3 regions of the Arthrobacter sp. BG3 genome follow, and region 3 is predicted to be linked to each of the others. Evidence: riboswitches for the same ligand, from Rfam matches in the RefSeq annotation. Region 3 holds a riboswitch; each other region holds the start of a gene.
What was found. A riboswitch is a leader RNA that binds a small molecule or an ion and turns the genes downstream of it on or off. The one in region 3 is predicted to bind thiamine pyrophosphate.
Positions count from the first base shown of each region.

Region 1: linked by a shared signal. The riboswitch ahead of AC1MFL_RS15085 (FAD-dependent oxidoreductase) and the one ahead of AC1MFL_RS17150 (bifunctional hydroxymethylpyrimidine kinase/phosphomethylpyrimidine kinase) in region 3 are both predicted to bind thiamine pyrophosphate.
Region 2: linked by a shared signal. The riboswitch ahead of AC1MFL_RS10535 (ECF transporter S component) and the one ahead of AC1MFL_RS17150 (bifunctional hydroxymethylpyrimidine kinase/phosphomethylpyrimidine kinase) in region 3 are both predicted to bind thiamine pyrophosphate.

Region 1 covers NZ_CM155270.1:3,346,048-3,352,328, forward strand. The annotation lists gene AC1MFL_RS15070 (RNB domain-containing ribonuclease) at 1-1,115, opposite strand, end outside; gene AC1MFL_RS15075 (ferritin-like fold-containing protein) at 1,157-1,828, shown strand; gene thiE (thiamine phosphate synthase) at 1,907-2,614, opposite strand; TPP riboswitch at 2,641-2,774, shown strand; gene AC1MFL_RS15085 (FAD-dependent oxidoreductase) at 2,767-4,329, shown strand; gene thiS (sulfur carrier protein ThiS) at 4,326-4,562, shown strand; gene AC1MFL_RS15095 (thiazole synthase) at 4,568-5,383, shown strand; gene AC1MFL_RS15100 (4a-hydroxytetrahydrobiopterin dehydratase) at 5,465-6,130, shown strand; gene AC1MFL_RS15105 (hypothetical protein) at 6,186-6,281, opposite strand, start outside.
Region 2 covers NZ_CM155270.1:2,367,762-2,374,042, forward strand. The annotation lists gene AC1MFL_RS10500 (Na+/H+ antiporter subunit D) at 1-1,297, shown strand, start outside; gene AC1MFL_RS10505 (Na+/H+ antiporter subunit E) at 1,294-1,839, shown strand; gene AC1MFL_RS10510 (MrpF/PhaF family protein) at 1,836-2,114, shown strand; gene mnhG (monovalent cation/H(+) antiporter subunit G) at 2,104-2,520, shown strand; gene AC1MFL_RS10520 (DUF4235 domain-containing protein) at 2,538-2,801, opposite strand; gene AC1MFL_RS10525 (DUF4386 family protein) at 2,926-3,723, shown strand; gene AC1MFL_RS10530 (heme-degrading domain-containing protein) at 3,725-4,273, opposite strand; TPP riboswitch at 4,459-4,602, shown strand; gene AC1MFL_RS10535 (ECF transporter S component) at 4,667-5,299, shown strand; gene AC1MFL_RS10540 (ABC transporter ATP-binding protein) at 5,299-6,281, shown strand, end outside.
Region 3 covers NZ_CM155270.1:3,808,552-3,814,832, reverse strand. The annotation lists gene proB (glutamate 5-kinase) at 1-129, opposite strand, end outside; gene obgE (GTPase ObgE) at 119-1,705, opposite strand; gene rpmA (50S ribosomal protein L27) at 1,823-2,086, opposite strand; gene rplU (50S ribosomal protein L21) at 2,148-2,456, opposite strand; gene AC1MFL_RS17150 (bifunctional hydroxymethylpyrimidine kinase/phosphomethylpyrimidine kinase) at 2,811-4,403, opposite strand; TPP riboswitch at 4,386-4,483, opposite strand; gene AC1MFL_RS17145 (Rne/Rng family ribonuclease) at 4,589-6,281, opposite strand, start outside.

The sequences.
Region 1 (6,281 bases), 460 kb from region 3:
GTGCCGTTGCTGAGCGCCTCGCAGATCACCAGGACGAAGCGGTCGATCAGGCGGCGCAGCGGGGCCGTGGAGTGGGCGTAGGCGGCGCCGATGGCGGCCTGGATGGCGGCCTCGGGAACCGTGCCGTCGAAAGGTGTGTAGCCGGCGCCGCGGAACAGCATGCCAGCCGAGTGCACGATCGCCAGCTGCCGGGGGTCGGTGGGGTCGAGGGTGCGCAGGTACTCGCCGTAGCTCATCTGGCCGTCCCAGGGTTTGCCCAGGGCGCGGGTCTGGCGGTGGAAATGCGCCAGCGAGGCTTCATCCGGCGGCGGCATCGTGCGCAGGATGCCGACCTTGCCCGCCAGCATGATCCCCGCCGCCGCCATTCCCGTCATCAGGGAAATCTGGGCGTTCCAGTCCTCCACTGGCAGCGGCGGCGCAGCCACGATCCGGTATCCGCCGTCGGGCAGCTGTTCGATTTCCTGCTCCGGCATGTTCAGGCTGGCGCCTCCGCGGAGCCGTTCCAGCTCCACGCGCTTCATCCCGACTTCCTTGAGCAGCTCCAGGACGGGCGCGGCGGTGCCGGCGTCGAGCTCGGCCTGCACTCCGTGGTAGCTCAGCTTGGCACGGCTGCGCACCCTCGCACGGCGGACCTGCACCGCAGAGACCTCGGCGGCGTCGTCCAGCATGAATTCCCAGACGAAGGCGGCACACAGCTGCCCGGCGAGCAGGCTTCCCGCTTCCTCGCTGATGACTTCCGGATGCAGCGGAATCCGGCCGTCCGGGGTGTAGAAGGTCTGGCCCCGGCGGCGGGTCTCGGCGTCGAGCGCCCCGCCGGGGGCCACAAAGGAGGGGACGTCGGCAATCGCGTAGAACACCTTGTAGCCGGCACCGGAACGGTCGATGAAGAGCGCCTGGTCCAGGTCGGTGGAGGACGCCGGATCGATGGTCACGAAGTCGATATGCGTGAAATCCAGCTCCGGAAGCTCGTGCCCGGCCACGGCTTCCTTCGCCTCCCGGAGCGCGTCTTCGGGGAAGGGGCCCGGCAGTTCCAGCGTGGTGCGCAGCGCGTTGAGCGCCTCGGCAAGTTGGTTCTTCTGCTGGTGCACATTCGGGGTCAGACGATGATGGGACACGAAAATCAGATTAGCTTCATTTGCCCCATTAGTCTTGAATCATGAGCGCATCCCCGGCCGATCCTGCCCCTTACAACAGCTTTCTGATGGATCTGCTCGGCGTGATGGCCTACGGCGAGCTTTCCGCCTTCGAACGGCTCTCCTCCGATGCCCGCTATTCACCCACGCTGCACGACCGCGCGGTGCTGGGCCGGATCGCCGTGATCGAATTCCAGCACTACGAACTCGTCAGCGCCAAGCTCGAGGCCATGGGCCTGGATACCGAGGCCGCCATGCTGCCGTTCCAGCCGTCCGTGGACCACTTCCACGAACGCACCCGCCCCGCGGACTGGTACGAATCCCTGATGAAGGCGTATGTGATCGACACCGTTTCCGCCGATTTCTACCGCGCCATCTCCCGCTATGTCGACGCCGACACCCGGGCCCTGGTGGAGCAGATCCAGGCCGATGAGGAGGCCACGGCCGTCTTGCGGGAGCGGCTCAAGACCGCCCTCGCCGATGACCCGAGGCTGGCGTCGCGGCTGGCGCTGTGGGCAAGACGCCTGCTCGGCGAGGCCCTGACCCAGGCCCAGCGGGTGAGTTTCGAGCACGCGTTCCTCGGCGGCCTGATCGGCGCCGACGAGGACCGGACCAGGGAACTCGTCCGCGGGCTGATGGCGGAACTGGCGGCCAACCACTCGCGCCGGATGGCGCAACTCGGCCTGGCCGGCTAACCGTGCAGCCTGGCCGGCTAACCGTGCAGCCTGGCCGGCTAACCGGGCAGCCTGGCCGGCTAACCGGGCAGCCCGGACTCAGCGCTCCGCGGCGTCGAGTGCGGCGAGCAGTGACTTGGCGGCGGCCGCGGGATCGTCGGCCTCCGTGATGGCGCGGACCACCACGATCCTGCGGGCGCCGGCCTCCACGACCTGCTCCACGTTTCCGAGGTCTATGCCGCCGATCGCGAACCACGGCACGACACCCGCGACTTTGCCCGCGGTCTTGCCCCCGCCTGTTGCCTCGGCCCGGCGGATGGCGTCGGCCGCGTAGCGCACGAGTTCGAGCCCGACGGCGGCGCGCCCCGGCTTCGTCGGGGTGGCCCAGACCGGCCCGACACAGAAGTAGTCCAGTCCGTTGCGGCCGGGGGCGGCCGCGATGGCGGCATCGACCTGTTCCGGGGTGTGCGTGGACAGCCCGATCACGGCGCCTTTGCCGAGGAAGTCGCGGGCGGCGCCGAGTGGGATGTCCTTTTGCCCGATGTGGAACACCGGAGCCCCGGAAAGCGAGGCGAGGTCCGCTCTGTCATTGACGGCCCAGAGCCGGCCGTGACGCTGGGCTGCCTGGTGCAGGACTTCCAGGAGTTCCAGCTCCTCGGCTGCTTCCAGGGACTTGTCGCGCAGCTGAATGATGTCGACTCCGCCGGCAAATGCCGCATCCACGAAGTCGGCAAAGTCGCCGCGGTCCCGTCGGGCATCGGTGCAGAGGTAAAGGCGGGCGGTGGTGTGGACGGCATCCTGGCTCATAGGTCCAGCCTAGTTCCTCTAAACTGGGCCAATACCGCGGGAGCCCGCCGCAGCCGTCCATGCCTTTGGCGTCCGGCGCCGCAGGCTGAGAGGGCGTCAGAGCCGACCGCTTGACCTGATCCGGCTAGTACCGGCGTAGGGAAGGAATCCTCATGGGCGACATATCCGCCCGCGGCGCGGCCGCATTTACTGAAGCAGCGGCAGCCGCCGCCTCCGATGATGACGCCGGAGCCCGGAAATATTACGACGTTGCTGTAATCGGCGGCGGCGTCGTCGGCCACGGGATCGCTTGGGCGGCGAGATGCTCGGGCCGGTCCGTGGCCCTGATCGATGATGCCCCCGGGAGCGGCGCCAGCTGGGCTGCCGCCGGAATGCTTGCCCCGGTGAGTGAACTTCACTACCAGGAGGAGGCGCTCCTGGAGCTCATGCTTGAGTCCTCCCGCCTCTGGCCGGCTTTCGCTGCCGGACTCGAGCGCGGAGACGGCGGCCCCGGAACGGGCGCCAGCAACACCGCAACGGGTTCCGCAGGCGCCGACGGCAGGACCGGCGCCGACGGCAGGACCGGCGCCGACGCCAGCGCCGCCGGCGGGACCGGCACCGCCACGGGGTACCTCACGACGCCGACCCTCGCCGTGGGTGCCGACGCTGCCGACCGCCGGGCGCTCGCAGACCTGCGCACCGTCCAGCAGGCATACGGCCTGACCGTGGAGCCTCTGACCGTCCGCGCGGCGCGGATGCGCGAGCCGCTGCTGAGCCCGGGGATCTCCTGCGCCTTCGACATTCCCGCCGACCACCAGGTGGACCCGCGCCGCCTGCTCGCCCGGATGGGGGAACTCCTGGCCGCGGACAGCCACTGCCACACCGTCAGCCGGCGCGCCGCCGGGCTGCTCTGGGAGAACGGGAGGGTGGTCGGTGCCAGCCTCGAAGGCGGAGGCTTCATCCAGGCGGGCGAGACCATTGTGGCCAACGGCCTGGGGGCCGCGTCGCTGGACGGATTGCCCGCCGGACTCCGGTTGCCGCTGCGGCCGGTCCACGGGGACATCCTCCGGCTCCGGGTGCCGGCGAGACTGCGGCCGCTGCTGACCTCCACTGTGCGGGGGCTGGTCCGCGGCGTGCCGGTGTACATCGTCCCCCGGCAGGACGGCACGGTCGTGATCGGTGCCACCCAGCGGGAGGACGATCTCGGTGGGGGAGACAGAGCGCCGGCTGCGCCGACCGGCGGCTCCTCTACGGGCCGGGCTACGGCTGGCGGCACCTTTGGGGGCGCGGCCCCGGCTGGCGCCGCCGTGTCCGCCGGCGGCGTCTACCAGCTGCTGCGCGACGCCCAGCAACTGGTCCCCGCAGTCGCCGAACTGGAATTGCTTGAGGCCACCGCGAGGGCCCGCCCGGGGACCCCGGATAACGCGCCGCTGCTGGGCCGGGTGGCGGAGCAGGGGCGTCCGGGGGACGTTGCGGGTCTGATCATCGCCACCGGGTTCTTCCGGCACGGAATCCTGCTGACGCCCGCGGCGGCTGAGATCTGCCGCCAGCTGCTGGACGGCGTCGCGGACCCCCGCTGGGCCCATTTCCGGCCGGGCCGGTTCGCTGCCGGCACGCCGGCCGACGCCAAATCGGCAGCCCCGACGTCGGTTGCCGGCATGCCCGCGGGCGGCACGCAGGAAACAGCCCCCCGCAACGCCAATCCCAACCCTGAGCACAGCAAGGAAACGGTATGAACATCAAACTGAACGGAAACGAGCACATCCTCGCCGACGGCGCCTCGGTCAGCACCCTGGTCAGCCAGGTCACCGGGCGCCCGCTGGCGCCCAACGGACAGTCCGCGGACGGCACGAAACTGGGCGTCGCCGTGGCCCGCAACGCCGAGGTGGTTCCCCGCAGCCAGTGGCACGGCACCGCGCTCGCCGACGGCGACGACATCGAGCTGGTCACGGCGGTACAGGGAGGATGAGCAGCATGGAGGACACCACAACAGCAGCGCCGGGAGTAAAGCCCGCCGCGGCGGATCCGTTCATGGTCGACGGAGTGGAGCTCGGGTCGCGCCTGATCATGGGCACCGGCGGGGCGCCCAGCCTGGACGGTCTGGGGGCCGCGCTGCTGGCGTCCGGCACCGAACTGACCACAGTGGCGATGCGCCGCTATTCGCCGGCGGAGGCCGGCTCGCTGTTCCAGCTGCTGCTGGACCACAACATCCGCGTGCTGCCCAACACCGCTGGGTGCTTCACCGCCAAGGACGCCGTGCTGACAGCCGAACTGGCCCGCGAAGCCCTCGAAACGGACTGGGTGAAACTGGAAGTCATCGCCGACGAGCAGACCCTGCTGCCGGACGCCGTGGAACTCGTCGAGGCCACCGAGGAACTCGTGGGCCGCGGATTCAAGGTCTTCGCCTACACCAACGACGACCCGGTGCTGGCCCTGCGGCTGGAGAACCTCGGGGCCGCCGCGGTGATGCCCCTGGGGGCGCCGATCGGTACCGGCCTGGGCATCCTGAACCCGCACAACATCGAACTGATCGTCTCGCGGGCCTCCGTTCCCGTGGTCCTGGACGCCGGGATTGGCACGGCCTCGGACGCCGCGCTTGCCATGGAGCTGGGCTGCGACGCCGTGCTGCTGGCCACGGCCGTGACCCGCGCGCAGAATCCGGTGCTGATGGGGGAGGCCTTCAAGCACGCGGTGATCGCAGGTAGGCTGGCAAAAAGGGCCGGCAGGATCCCGCGCCGGGAGCACTCGCTGGCATCCTCGGCGATGGATGGCCGGGCCGAATTCCTGTAGGCCGAACGACTCCTCCCCGTTCTCCCGGGGTGGGGGACTTCGGGCCGGAAGGCCTGGCACGACACAGCGAAGGAGGCTGCCATGGCAGCCACAGAGGACGTCCTCACCCAGGAGCAGCTCGATGCGGCCCTGGCGGAGCTGCCGGACTGGAGGTACCGGCTGGGCGGTCTCGTCACCGTCTACAAGGCGCCTTCGGCGGCTGCGGCGCTGGAACTGATCGCCGCCGTCGGACGCCTTGCAGAAGAACAGAACCACCACCCGGATCTGGACTGGCGCTACAACCGGGTCTTCCTGCGGTACAGCTCCCACGACGCCGGGGACGAAGTCACGCTGCGGGACGTCGCGGCCGCGACGGCCGCCGTCGAAGCGGCAGCACGGATCGGCGCCGCCGCGGAGCCGGGACTTTACCGGACCATCGAGGTGGCCATCGACTCCGAGGACCCGGCCGCCATCTCGGAGGTCTGGCGGGTGGCACTGGGCTACCGCCGGGGCAGATCCGATGGCCTGGTGGACCCCTTCGGGCGGGGCCCGACGCTCTGGTTCCAGGCGACCTCCGCCCCGAACCCCAACCGGCTCCACCTCGACATCCACCGCAGCCTGGCCGAATCCGGTTCCGTGCTGGAGAAGACGGCAGCCACCGGGGCGTTAATGAACCATGACCACGCACCCAGCTGGGTGGTGGTCACGGATGCGCAGGGAAACCGGTTGTGCCTCTGCACGGAAACAGGCCACGGGCCGGAAACCTGAGCCCAGGCAGCCAGGCAGCCAGGCAGCCAGGCAGCCAGGCCGCGGGCCGGCCCGCCTAGTAGCGCAGGATGGCGGTGAGCCGGGCGGTGTCGCGGCTGGTGCGGGTCTTGCCCAGGTAGAGCACAGCGGCCACGGAGGCGGCGGCACCGAG
Region 2 (6,281 bases), 1.4 Mb from region 3:
CACGTACCTGATCCTGGTGGCCGGCGTGTCCAACGCGTTCCTTTCCGGGGACCTGTTCAACCTCTATGTGGGGTTCGAAATCCTGCTGACCGCCAGCTACGTGCTGATGACCCTCGGCGGGACGGGGCCGCGGATCCGGGCCGGGGTGACCTACCTTGTGGTCTCGGTCGTCTCCTCAGTGCTCTTCCTGATCGCGATCGCCATGATCTACGGGGCCACGGGAACCATCAACATGGCCGATCTCGCCGTCAAGCTCGCGGACCTGGACCAGGGCACGCAGAACCTGCTGCACGTGATGCTGCTCGTGGCCTTCGGGATCAAGGCTGCCGTGTTCCCGCTGTCCTTCTGGCTGCCTGACTCCTACCCGACGGCACCTGCCCCGGTCACGGCAGTGTTCGCGGGCCTGCTGACCAAGGTCGGCGTCTACGCCATGGTCCGGACCGAAACGCTGCTGTTCCCGGGGGACACCTTCAACGCCCCGCTGATGGTCGCCGCCTTGCTGACCATGCTGGTGGGGATCCTCGGCGCCCTGGCCCAAAGCGATATCAAACGACTCCTGTCCTTCACTCTGGTCAGCCACATCGGCTACATGGTGTTCGGCCTGGCGATGTCCTCGGTGGCCGGGCTGGGCGCCGCCGTCTTCTACGTCGCCCACCACATCACGATCCAGACGAGCCTGTTCCTGGTCACCGGTCTGATTGAACGCCGCGGCGGCAGTTCCTCGGTGGACCGTGTCGCCGGCCTGGCCAAGCTGTCCCCGCTGCTGGCGGTGCTGTTCTTCGTCCCGGCCATGAACCTCGCCGGCATCCCGCCGCTCTCCGGCTTCCTGGGCAAAGTGGGCCTGCTGCAGGCCGGCATCCAGCTGGGAACCCCGCTGGCCTACGCGCTGGTGATCGGCGGTGTACTGACGAGCCTGCTCACCCTGCTGGCCATGGCACGGGTGTGGAACCGCGCATTCTGGCGCAAGCCCGAGGACGCGGAACACCCCGACCCGGTGCTGCTGGCGCACCCCGCGGACTCGGCCACGGGTGACCGGGCCGGAAAGACCAACGTCACCCTTCTGCCGCGGACCATGGTGGGTTCCACGCTGGGCCTGGTCATTTTCGGTGTCGGGCTGACCGTGTTCGCCGGGCCGCTGTTCAAGGTGGCGGACCAGGCCGCCGTCGAAATGCTGGACCGGACCTCATACATTCACGCGGTCCTCGGCGAGGGCGTGCGGGTTCCCGCGATTTCCCAGCCGGAACCGGGCCCGGACCCCGCCGGCCTTCCGCCAACCAGCGGGCAGGAGCGCAAATGAACCGGAAACGGATCTCCCTGCGTCAGGAACTCCCGCTCCTGGTCTGGCTGGTGATTGTCTGGGGCGCCCTGTGGCAGAACTTCAGCCCGGGGAACCTGCTCTTCGGCGCACTGATCGCCGTCGTGGTGGCCCGGCTGTTCTACCTGCCGCCGGTGGAACTCGGCGGGCGCTTCAACCTGCTCCGGGCGGTCCAGTTCGCCCTGGGCTTCGTAGCCAAGGTGGTGGCCGCAAGCTTCCAGGTCCTGTACCTGGCCCTGGCCCGGGGCCCCAAGGTGGTCAGCGCCGTCGTCGCCGTCCCGCTGCGGAGCCATTCCGACCTGCTGGTCACGGCGACAGGGCACGTGACCGCGCTGATCCCGGGGTCGCTCGTGGTGGAGGTGGACCGGTCGACGTCCACGCTCTATATCCATGGCATTAACGTCCGCAACGCGGACGATGCCGCGCGGCTGCGCAAAGACGTCCGCGACACGGAAGCGGGACTGATCAGGATCATGGGTACCCAGGCCGAACTGTCCGCCCTCAACCAGGAGGTGGCATCATGATGCAGCTGGTCCTGACCGTGACCACGGTGGTGCTGTCCCTGGCTGCCGGCGGAGCGATCATCCGGATCGCGCGGGGCCCGTCGCTGCTGGACCGGGTGCTGGCCGCGGACGTGCTGCTGGCGATCGTGGGAGCGGCCCTGTGCATCGACATGGCCGTGAACCGGCACCTGAACAACCTCATGCTGCTGGTGGCGGTGTCCCTGATCGGGTTTGTCGGCTCCGTCACGGTGGCCCGCTTCGTAGCCGACCGGCGGGAGAAGAGCCGTGAATCCTGAAACCCTTACCGCCGACACCGTGATCGACGCCGTCTCGGCGGTCTTTATGGTGGTCGGCGCCCTGATGTCACTCGCGGCGGCGGTGGGACTGCTCCGCTTTCCGGACCTGATGACCCGGATGCACGCGGCCACCAAGCCCCAGGTGCTGGGGCTTTTCCTGCTGCTCTGCGCGCTGGGGCTCCAGATGCGCACCTGGTGGGTCTGGCCAGTGCTGGGCGTGGCGTGGATCTTCCAGTTGCTGACCGTGCCGGTGTCCGCGCACATGGTCGGCCGGGCCGGTTACCGCACCAAGCACCTCCACCCGGAACTGCTCAGCACGGACGAACTCGAGGCCGTCGTGCAGCAGGCGGCGGGCAAGCGCGGGTTTAGCGACGACGACCCCGACGCGGCCACCGACAGGCGGTAAGAGCTAAACGATGCGCCCTAAACCACGTCCTGGCTCTTGGCGAAACGCGTGACCGCGCGCTGCGTGCCGTGGTTGGCGAGGACCTGGATGATGGCGCTCACAGCTGCCGAAATCAGCGCGAAGGTTAGCGCTGAGCGCAGCGTGGTGGGCACATCCTCATCGTGGCCCTTGGGCGGCTTGTTGCCCGTGGATTTCTCCCACACGGTGTCAACGAGTTTGGTGCCGACGTAGCCGGCGAGCAGGCTGACGCCGGTGCCGAGCAGTTTGATGAAGATGTTCATTCTTCGGACTCCTAGGGGAGGAAACAGGGCTTCCCCTAGCCTAGCGCCCCTCGCCCGGCGCCCGGCGCTCCAGCCAGGGACCAACGCCCCTGTCCGGCGGCCCGGTCCGGACGTACCTTCGAGGATGGCACGACGCCAAACCCGCGCGCCCGGGCCCGCCCGGCAGCCGGCCACCGATTCGGCCGGCGGCCGGACCTGGCGCCGGCTCTATCTCTGGGCCGGGATCTCCTCGGTATTGTTCGTGGCGCTGCTGATGCTGGCACTGGTCCTGGACTTCGCCGCCCCGCCCCCGGTTCATGGCGGCACCGAGACGCTGGAGTTCATCGCGCGGAACAAAGGGAACTATGTTGCCGAACAGCTGCTCTGGATCATGCCGAACATCCTGCCGGTGCTGGTGTTCGTTGCACTCTTCGTGGCGCTCGCCCCGCTGGACAAGAGCCTGGCCCTGCTCGCCGCAGTGATCGGCGGCCTGTCGTGGGGTCTGATCCTTGCCGTCCCGGTCACCAGCAGGGGATCGGTGGGGCTCGTCTATCTCAGCGACCGTTACGCCGCCGCCGCCGACGACGCGGCCCGGCTCCGCTACTCGACCGCCGCCGAAGCCATCATCGCCGAAAACAACACCCCCGCCGTCGCCGGTGTCCTGTCCGCGGCCGGCATCCTGCTCATCTCCATCGTCATGCTGAACGGGGTGCTGCCGCGGGCCCTGGCCTGGCTGGGGATCGCCACGGGCGGGCTGGGCATCGTCGCGGAAGCCCTCCGGCACGCCGTCCCGGAGATCTACGGGGGCTACGGGGTGCTGATGTGGGTCTGGTTTGTCGCAGCGGGGATTGCGCTGATCCGGCTGGCCGGGCGGACACCCCGGCGCCCGAGCGAGGCGCCGGCACCGCGGGGTCGCGGCGGGACCGCAGCGCCGGGCGGCTGAGCTACCGCCCGGGGGTCACGGCGCGGCCCAGGATCTCCGACAGGGCTTCGACCACCAGCTCATGGTCGGCCTTCTGCGGCAGCCCGGACACCGTGACGGTGGCCACCATCCCGGTCCCGCGCACATAGATGGGGAAAGCCCCGCCGTGGGCGGCAAACTCCTTCTGGTCAAACCAGGCGTTGTCCTCGATCCTCCGCCCGGCGGCCCGGGACCGAAGACCCACCAGCAGGGACGGGACTTCGTAGCGGACGGCCGTGCGCTGCTTGGCCCTGATCCAGCGCTCATTGTCCGGTGTGGCGCCTTCCAGCGCCGCGTGGAAGAGCACCTGCTCGCCCTTGGTGATGTCGATGGCGATCGGGTGGGAGCGCTGCCTGCCGAGTTCAACCAGGAGCAGCCCCAGGTCCAGGGCGTCGTCCTTGCCGAAAGACTGGAACTGCAGCTCATCGATTTCGGCCAGGATGCGGCCGATGAGCGCGGCCAGCGATCCGTGCGGCTGCTCGTCGGCGGAGTCCGGATCGTAGCCGGAGGGCGGCACTGCTGAGTTGGTCACGTGTTCCAGCTTCCGTTGGTTGGCCGCCGGCGCGTGGGCGCGGCATCCGGTGTTCCCGTGCCTTGCCGACTCTACCAAGCAGGGGGTTCCGGGTCACCGGCGCGGCGCCGGCGCATTGTGACGGCTGACCCCGGAACCCAGCCGCCCGATGGGTGTAAACTTAGCCACGCCCACAAGGGCGATATTCAATACGACAGGGGAGCGCCGCCGTCGGGCATCACCGGAGGAATCCGGGGACACCACAGGTGGGCGCTGAGAGTGCGGACAGCCGCAGACCCTCGAACCTGATCCGGTTAGTACCGGCGCAAGGGAGTCGAGTTCTCAGAGTGCCCGGAACAGCGGCGGAAGCTGCGGCCCCGGACACCCTCCCCTCCTGTTCCTCAGGAGGACGACATGACTGATACATCTGCCAAGCAGACGCTCACCGGACGCAACTACAACTGGCGTGTGGTGGACATTGTGGTGGCCGCACTGATCGCGGTGGCCGGCGGCGTGATCTTCTGGGCCTGGTCCCAGGGCGCCAACCTCATTGCCGCCCCCGTCAACGCGTTCTACCCGCCGCTGACCGGGCTCTATGCCGGCGGCTGGATGATCCCGGCGGTGCTGGGCATGCTCATCATCCGCAAACCGGGCGCCGCACTGTTCTGCGAAGCCGTGGCCGCCGCCGGTGAGCTGATCATGGGCTCGCAGTACGGCACCACGGTGCTCATTTCCGGCATCCTGCAGGGCCTCGGCGCCGAGCTGGTCTTCGCCGCCTTTATGTACAAGAAGTTCAACCTGCCGGTGTCGCTGCTCGCCGGTGCCGGTGCCGGCCTGTTCTGCGGGCTGAACGATTCGTTTCTGCCCTGGGGCTGGAACATCGCCTACGCCGACGGCGACAAGCTGGCCTACATCATCTTCACGGCCATCTCCGGCGCCGTGATCGCCGGCGGACTGTCCTGGCTCGCCACCCGGGGCCTGGCCAGGACCGGTGTGCTGAGTTCCTTTGCCTCCCGCAAGGCGGCCACGGAGCCTGTCTTCTCCTGATGTCCGCCTCCAGCACGTCCGCCGGCAGCGGGTGCCGCCCGGCCACGGTCACCGCGCGGGGCTGGGGCTGGCGGCACGCCGGCCGGCCCCGGCCCGCCGTCAGCGGCCTGGACCTGGATATCCGGCCCGGTGAGCGGGTGCTCCTGCTGGGTCCCTCCGGCGCCGGCAAATCAACGCTGCTCCACGCCCTGGCCGGGGTACTCGGCGACAGCTCCGCCGGTGGCGCCGAGCGTGCTTCCGGCGGTGCTGCAGGCCGTGCCGCTGCGGATGCCGAGGATGCGGACGAGACCGGCCGCCTGCTGATCGACGGCGCCCCGCCCCGGGCCCAGCGCGGCCGGGCAGGACTCATGCAGCAGGACCCGGAGACCCAGGTGGTGCTCTCGCGCCTGGGCGACGACGTCGCCTTCGGCGCCGAAAACCTGTCCGTTCCGCCGGCCGAGATCTGGCGGCGGGTGGCGGAAGCACTTGACGACGTCGGGCTGGGCCGGCTGCCGCTGGACCATCCGACGTCGGCACTCTCCGGCGGGCAGAAGCAGCGCCTGGCCCTCGCCGGCATCCTGGCGATGCGCCCCGGCCTGATCCTGCTCGATGAACCCACCGCGAACCTGGATCCCGCCGGTGTCCTGGAAGTCCGCGACGCCGTCGGCCGCTGCCTGGACAAAACCGGGGCCACCCTGGTGGTGGTGGAGCACCGGGTCTCCGTCTGGAAGGACCTGGTGGACCGGATCGTGGTGCTGCAGCCCGGATCCGCCACGGACTCCGCCGTGCTGATCGACGGGCGCCCGGACGAGGTCCTGGCCCAGGCACGGGACATGCTCACCGCGGCCGGCGTCTGGGTCCCGGGTTACGTGCCGCCGACCCGGCCCCGGGGTGCAGCGGGCGCCGCCGCCGGCGCGGCCGGGCACACCGCTGCCGCCCACGCGGCGCGGCAGTTGCTGCTCGCCGCGGAGGACCTGGCCGTGTCGCGCGAACGGCCGCGGCG
Region 3 (6,281 bases):
GCTGGTGAGCGACGAGGATCCGACCTTGACCACGATGCGGCGCGCCCGGGCCAGCACGCTCCTGTCGTCGGCGGGTTCCTCGATCAGTACTGCGGAACTAGCACTCACGTCTGCGGGTTCACTCCTCATTTTCTTCGCCCAGTGCGCTCTCCTTGAGCGGCTTGGGCCGGCGACCGCTGACGGATTCGGTCCAGATCCCGGCCTTGCGCTCGGCTTCGAGCTCGGCGCGGGCGGCGGCCTTGGCCTCGCGGCGTTCGACCTGCTCGTCGCGCTTCTGTCCGCGGGTGGGGCGGTCGCCGATGTCGGCGAAGCGCACGTCGGTGCCGCGCGGTGCGGCCAGCAGTTCGGCGCCGGCCATCATGGTCGGCTCCCAGTCGAAGACGACGCCGTCGTCCTCGCCGATGACGACCGTGTCGCCCGGCACGGCGCCCTGCTTGAAGAGTTCGTTTTCGACGCCCAGCTTGGCGAGGCGGTCGGCGAGGTAGCCGATCGCTTCCTCGTTGGTGAAGTCGGTCTGCTTGACCCAGCGCACGGGCTTCTCGCCCAGGACGCGGAACAGCGGTTCGAGGTTCTTCTCTTCACGGCGGATCTTGAAGCCGGATTCGTTCACGGCGCGCGGCTTCAGGATCGGGGCGTGCACCTTCGGCGGCGCGGCGGCGAGGGCGTCGCGGGCGGCCTGGACGATTTCTCCCATGGCGAAGCCGAGCTGGCGGAGGCCCTCGTGGCTGGTGGCGGAGATCTCGAAGACCTTGTAGCCGCGGGCTTCGAGTTCGGGCCGGACGAACTCGGCCATGTCCTTGCCGTCGGGCAGGTCCACCTTGTTCAGGGCAACCAGGCGGGGGCGGTGGTTCAGCGGAACGACTTCGCCGTCGGTGCCGCTGTAGCTCATGTCCACCGCGTACTTCTCGAGTTCGGCTTCGATGATGGCGAGGTCGGAAAGCGGGTCGCGGTCCGATTCGAGCGTGCCGCAGTCCAGGACATGCACCAGGGCGGCGCAGCGTTCGACGTGGCGCAGGAAGTGGTGGCCGAGGCCCTTGCCCTCGCTGGCGCCTTCGATCAGGCCCGGCACGTCGGCGATCGTGAACCGGACGTCGCCGGCCTGGACGACGCCGAGGTTCGGGATGAGGGTGGTGAAGGGGTAGTCAGCGATCTTGGGCCGCGCGGCCGACATCGCGGCGATGAGGCTGGATTTGCCGGCGGACGGGAAGCCGACAAGGGCGATGTCCGCGATGGACTTCAGTTCCAGGACGACGTCGCTGGACTCGCCTTCGATGCCGAGCAGCGCGAAGCCCGGGGCACGGCGCTTCTGCGAGGAGAGCGAGGCGTTGCCGAGGCCGCCGATGCCGCCGGCAGCAGCGACGTATTCGGCGCCTTCGGTCACGAGGTCGGCGAGGACTTCGCCGGACTTGGACTTCACGACCGTGCCGACGGGGACCGGGAGGATCAGCGTTTCGCCGTGCTTGCCTGCGCGCCAGTCGCCCATGCCGGGGCCGCCGTTGGTGGCGTGGCGGTGCGGGGCGTGGTGGTAGTCCAGCAGGGTGGTCGTCTGGGGGTCGACGCGCAGGATGACGTCGCCGCCGTTGCCGCCGTTGCCGCCGTCGGGACCGCCGAGCGGCTTGAACTTCTCGCGGTGAACGGAGACACAACCGTGACCGCCGGTACCGCCGGATACGTGCAGTACTACCCGGTCTACAAAGCTGGCCACGTGGATCTCCTCAGTGCTGTTCCCCGGGACTCCAAAGAGCCCCAAGTTGATTGTAATGCGGTTAAAACACCGGTGGAGCGGACCTAATGGCCCGCCCCACCGTTTTAAGACTTGTTGTTACTCTGCAGCTGCAGCAGTCACAATGTTCACGACGCGACGACCGCGGCGGGTGCCGAACTCGACAGCGCCGGGGGTCAGGGCGAACAGGGTGTCGTCGCCGCCGCGGCCAACGCCGGCGCCCGGGTGGAAGTGGGTGCCACGCTGGCGGACGATGATCTCGCCTGCGGAAACTACCTGGCCGCCGAAGCGCTTGACGCCGAGGTACTGGGCGTTCGAGTCACGACCGTTGCGAGTGGAACTCGCGCCTTTTTTATGTGCCATTTGGAAATGCCTGCCTTAAAATTCTGGGGAATCTGCTGAAAACCTGAACAGTAACGAGTAGTTACTTGATACCGGTGATCTTGACCTTGGTCAATTCCTGACGGTGACCCTGGCGCTTCTTGTAGCCGGTCTTGTTCTTGAACTTCTGGATGACGATCTTGGGACCGCGAAGGTCCTCAAGGATCTCAGCCGTAACCTTTACCTTGGCCAGGTCCGAAGCTGCAGACGTGACCTTGTCACCATCCACCAGGAGCAGTGCGGGCAACTCAAAGGTGCTGCCGGCTCCACCGGGGACGCGGTTCAGGGTAACGAAGTCTCCAACGGAAACCTTCTCTTGGCGGCCGCCTGCGCGGACAATCGCGTACACCACTGGGGAACTCACTTCTCTCGACGTTTATTACTAGATTTGCGTGCGGAACCTGGGTCCAAAGTTTCTGGTCCGGCTCACGCTGTGCCTCTACGCCGGTGGGTTCCCCGGGGGGACCCATGAGCTATCCCGTGGACATTCGCACTTAAATTCAAGTGGAACATCCTCAAGGTCATAACCCAAGTGTTGGCGTAAGCACCGAAGATCTAGACTACGCTAATTTTGCCTTCGGCCGCAAATGAGGCTGGTTCCGAAGGGAGGTACGTGATAGGCGCCACTCTGTATGGACAGAGCCTTGCCGCAACGACTTCCGGAACCGTGCCCACCTATCGTACAGGCTTCCGCGGTCTCGCCCGGTCAGGCGTGCAGCCGCGGCGCGTCGAAGAAATCGACTTCGTAGCGGGCCGACTGCCGGAAGGCCCGGGTCATGGCGTCCCGTTCGCTCTCCGACGCCGCCCGTGCCGCCGCGTCGGTGTAGGCGACGGCCTGCCGGGTGGCGGCGGCGAACTCCTCATCGGCATAGGTGCGCAGCCACACCGCGTAGGGATGCGACTCCGGCGCTCCCGCGGCGAGGAACTGCGCGTGCAGGGTCTCCCCGACCTCGGCGTAAAGCCAGAAGCACGGCAGCACGGCGGCCACCAGCACCGCGTAGCTGCCGGAAACCGAAGCGGCCAGCAGGTGGTCCACATAGGACTTGGTGACCGGCCCCGGTGTCACGTCGGCCGTGCGGGTGCTCAGCCAGGTCCGGTGCAGCTCGGACTCCACTTCGAGGCAGTTCTGCGCGGAGCGGGCCCAGAAGAGCTGTTCGGCCTCTGTGGGGGCGATGGCGGCGGCACGGGCCAGGACCCGGGAATAGCCGTTCAGGTAGAGGGCGTCCTGGGAAAGGTAGTAGGCGAACTCGTGCTCCGGCAGCGACCCGTCGGCGAGGGCCCGGATGAAGCCCAGGGAGTAGATCGCTGTCAGGTCGGCGGTTGCGGCGTCCCGGAGGGCGGCAGCGAACTGCCCTTCGGCCGGTACCCTGCCCGTCCTGCGATGGTCCTCGGTCTGCTGCTGGACGTGATGGAAATGGTGGACCGGGCCGTTGCCGGTCCCGACGTCGAGCCTCTCCGAGCTGCGCAGTGCTTCCTGCAGCCAGGGCTTGACCTCGCGGAGCGCAGCCTCCCAGTCCCCCACCCGGGTTTGCACCGTGGCCATCGCCGAGGACAGCGAACACCCGGTGCCGTGGCTGTTGCGGGTGGGTACCCGCTCCCCAGGCACCACCACAACGTCCTGGGCGAGGAGTCCGCCGGTGTTGACCAGAGCATCGGGGCACCCCCCGTGGGAGGCGGGGTTGTCCCCGGTGCCGGCGCCGCCGTCGAGGTGCCCGCCCTTCACCAGGACGGTGGTGCCGGTTTGGGCGGCAAGCCGCTTGCCCTGTTCCAGCGCCGCGGCCCAGTCCTTGGCGGGCGGCTCCCTGAGCAGGATGGCGAGCTCGGCGAGGTTGGGCGTGATGAGGTCCGCGTAGGGCAGGAGCGTGTGCAGCGCCTCCTCTGCGGTCTCCTGCAGCAGCCGGTCGCCGCTTGTTGCCACCATCACCGGATCCAGGACCACGACGCCGGGGCGGGCCTTCTCCAGCCAGCTGCGGACGGCGTCGATCACGGAGGCGTCCCCCAGCATCCCGATCTTCACGGCGTCGATGCTGATGTCCTGGCTGAGGGCGTCGAGCTGGGCGGTCAGGAAGGCCGCCGGCGGGACGTGGACGGCGCTGACGCCCCGGGTGTTCTGGGCAGTGAGCGCGGTGATGGCCGCCATGCCGTAGCCGCCATGTGCGGCAATGCTCTTGAGGTCGGCCTGGATCCCTGCGCCGCCGGAGGGGTCGGAGCCGGCGATGGCCAGCACCCGAGGGATCCGGGGCGCCGCAGCGGAGGGGGCAGACGGAAGAAACGAGGAGGCGGTGGTCAAGAGAGACATCCCTTCGCCGGTGCTAGCCGGACAGGTTCAACGGGTCTGGATCTCAGCCGGCTCGATGCGCGGCACCCCGTGTCAGGGATCCAGCCTAGCCGCATCCCTTAACGAAGTCGCGGGCACGGCCCGAACCTGTGCGTATTGCTACGCGGTCCGGACCGCACCCGCGGCCGTGCTGCACTGTTCCGGGGTTAGAGCTCCGAGGCCGGAACGCCCACTCCGAGGATGATCGGCTCGCTCGCGGCCGGCTTGGCGGCCGGCGTCGTTGCGGCCGGGACCTTGGCCTCGTGCACCGATACGGCTGCGGCGTGCGGGGTTTCCCTGCGCTGTTCCACCGAGGTCTCGTTGGCGGCACCCTGGGCGCGGCTGGCGCTCCGGTTGCGGCGGCCGCGGCGGGCACGCGAGGTCCCGGCCTCGGCTTCCGCTTCGGTCTGGGAGCCCGCAGCCGGGGCGCGTCCCGGTCCGGTTCCGCCGGCGCGCGCCGGGGCTGCCGCCGCGGTCCGGGGCGGGGCCGCAGCTGCGGCGGCCTTGACGGCCGGTTCCTGGGCTGCTTCGGCCTCGCCAAGCTGGGCGAACGCCTCTGTCAGGAGGTCCAGGGTCAGCGCCGGCGAACCCGCCTGGTCGGCGTGCTCGACGAACGGCAGGGCGACCTGCTCGCCGCCGAAGGTCAGCACGGCGGCGGGGCGTCCGGCTGCTTCTTCCGTTGCGGCCAGCTCGACGACTGCATCGACGGCCGCCTGGCGGGTCTCGGCGTCGGCTGCGGTCGGGGCCTCCCCGTCATGCAGGTGCGCGGCGTGCGCCGCTGCGGCGATGTTCGCCAGCGCCGCACGGGTTGCCTCTGCCTTGGCGTGGCGCTCGGCCTCGGTGGGCTCGGGGTGGACTGCTGCCGGGATGGGCTGTTCCTCCGCGCCCTGGCCTCCCCTGCCGCGGCGGCGGCTCTTGCGTTCGGTCCGCGCGGCAGGCTGGTGCTCGGTCCGCGGGACGTGGTGCTCGGCGGCAACAACGTTGGCGCGGCGGTGCTCGACGGGCTCGTCGTGGGTGACGATGCCGCGGCCGGCGCAGGTTTCGCACTGTTCGCCGAAGACTTCCAGCAGCCCGGTGCCCATCCGCTTGCGCGTCATCTGCACGAGGCCCAGGGAGGTCACCTCGGCCACCTGGTGCTTGGTCCGGTCCCGGCCCAGGCACTCGACCATGCGGCGCAGCACAAGGTCGCGGTTCGACTCGAGCACCATGTCGATGAAGTCGATGACGATGATGCCGCCGATGTCGCGGAGCCGGAGCTGCCGGACGACTTCCTCGGCTGCTTCGAGGTTGTTCTTGGTGACGGTTTCCTCAAGGTTTCCGCCGCTGCCGGTGAATTTGCCGGTGTTGACATCGACCACGGTCATGGCCTCGGTGCGGTCGATCACGAGGGAGCCGCCGGAGGGCAGGAAGACCTTGCGGTCCAGGGCCTTGTGGATCTGCTCGTCGATGCGCCAGGCCGCGAAGATGTCCGTGTCCTTGGTCCACTTCTCCAGCCGGCCCACGAGGTCGGGCGCCACATAGGTGACGTAGGCCTCGATGGTGTCCCAGGCTTCCTCGCCGGAGACGATCAGCTTGGAGAAGTCCTCGTTGAAGACGTCGCGGACCACCTTGATGGTCAGATCGGGTTCGCCGTAGAGCAGTTCGGGGGCGAGGAGCTTGGTGGAGGTCGACTGGCCCTCGATGCCTTCCCACTGCGCGCGGAGCCGGTTGATGTCGTGCGTGAGCTCTTCCTCGGACGCGCCCTCGGCCGCGGTGCGGACAATGACGCCGGCGCTTTCCGGCAGCCGGTCCTTGAGGATCCGCTTCAGGCGGTTGCGTTCGACGTCGGGCAGCTTGCGGGAGATGCCGGTCATGGAGCCG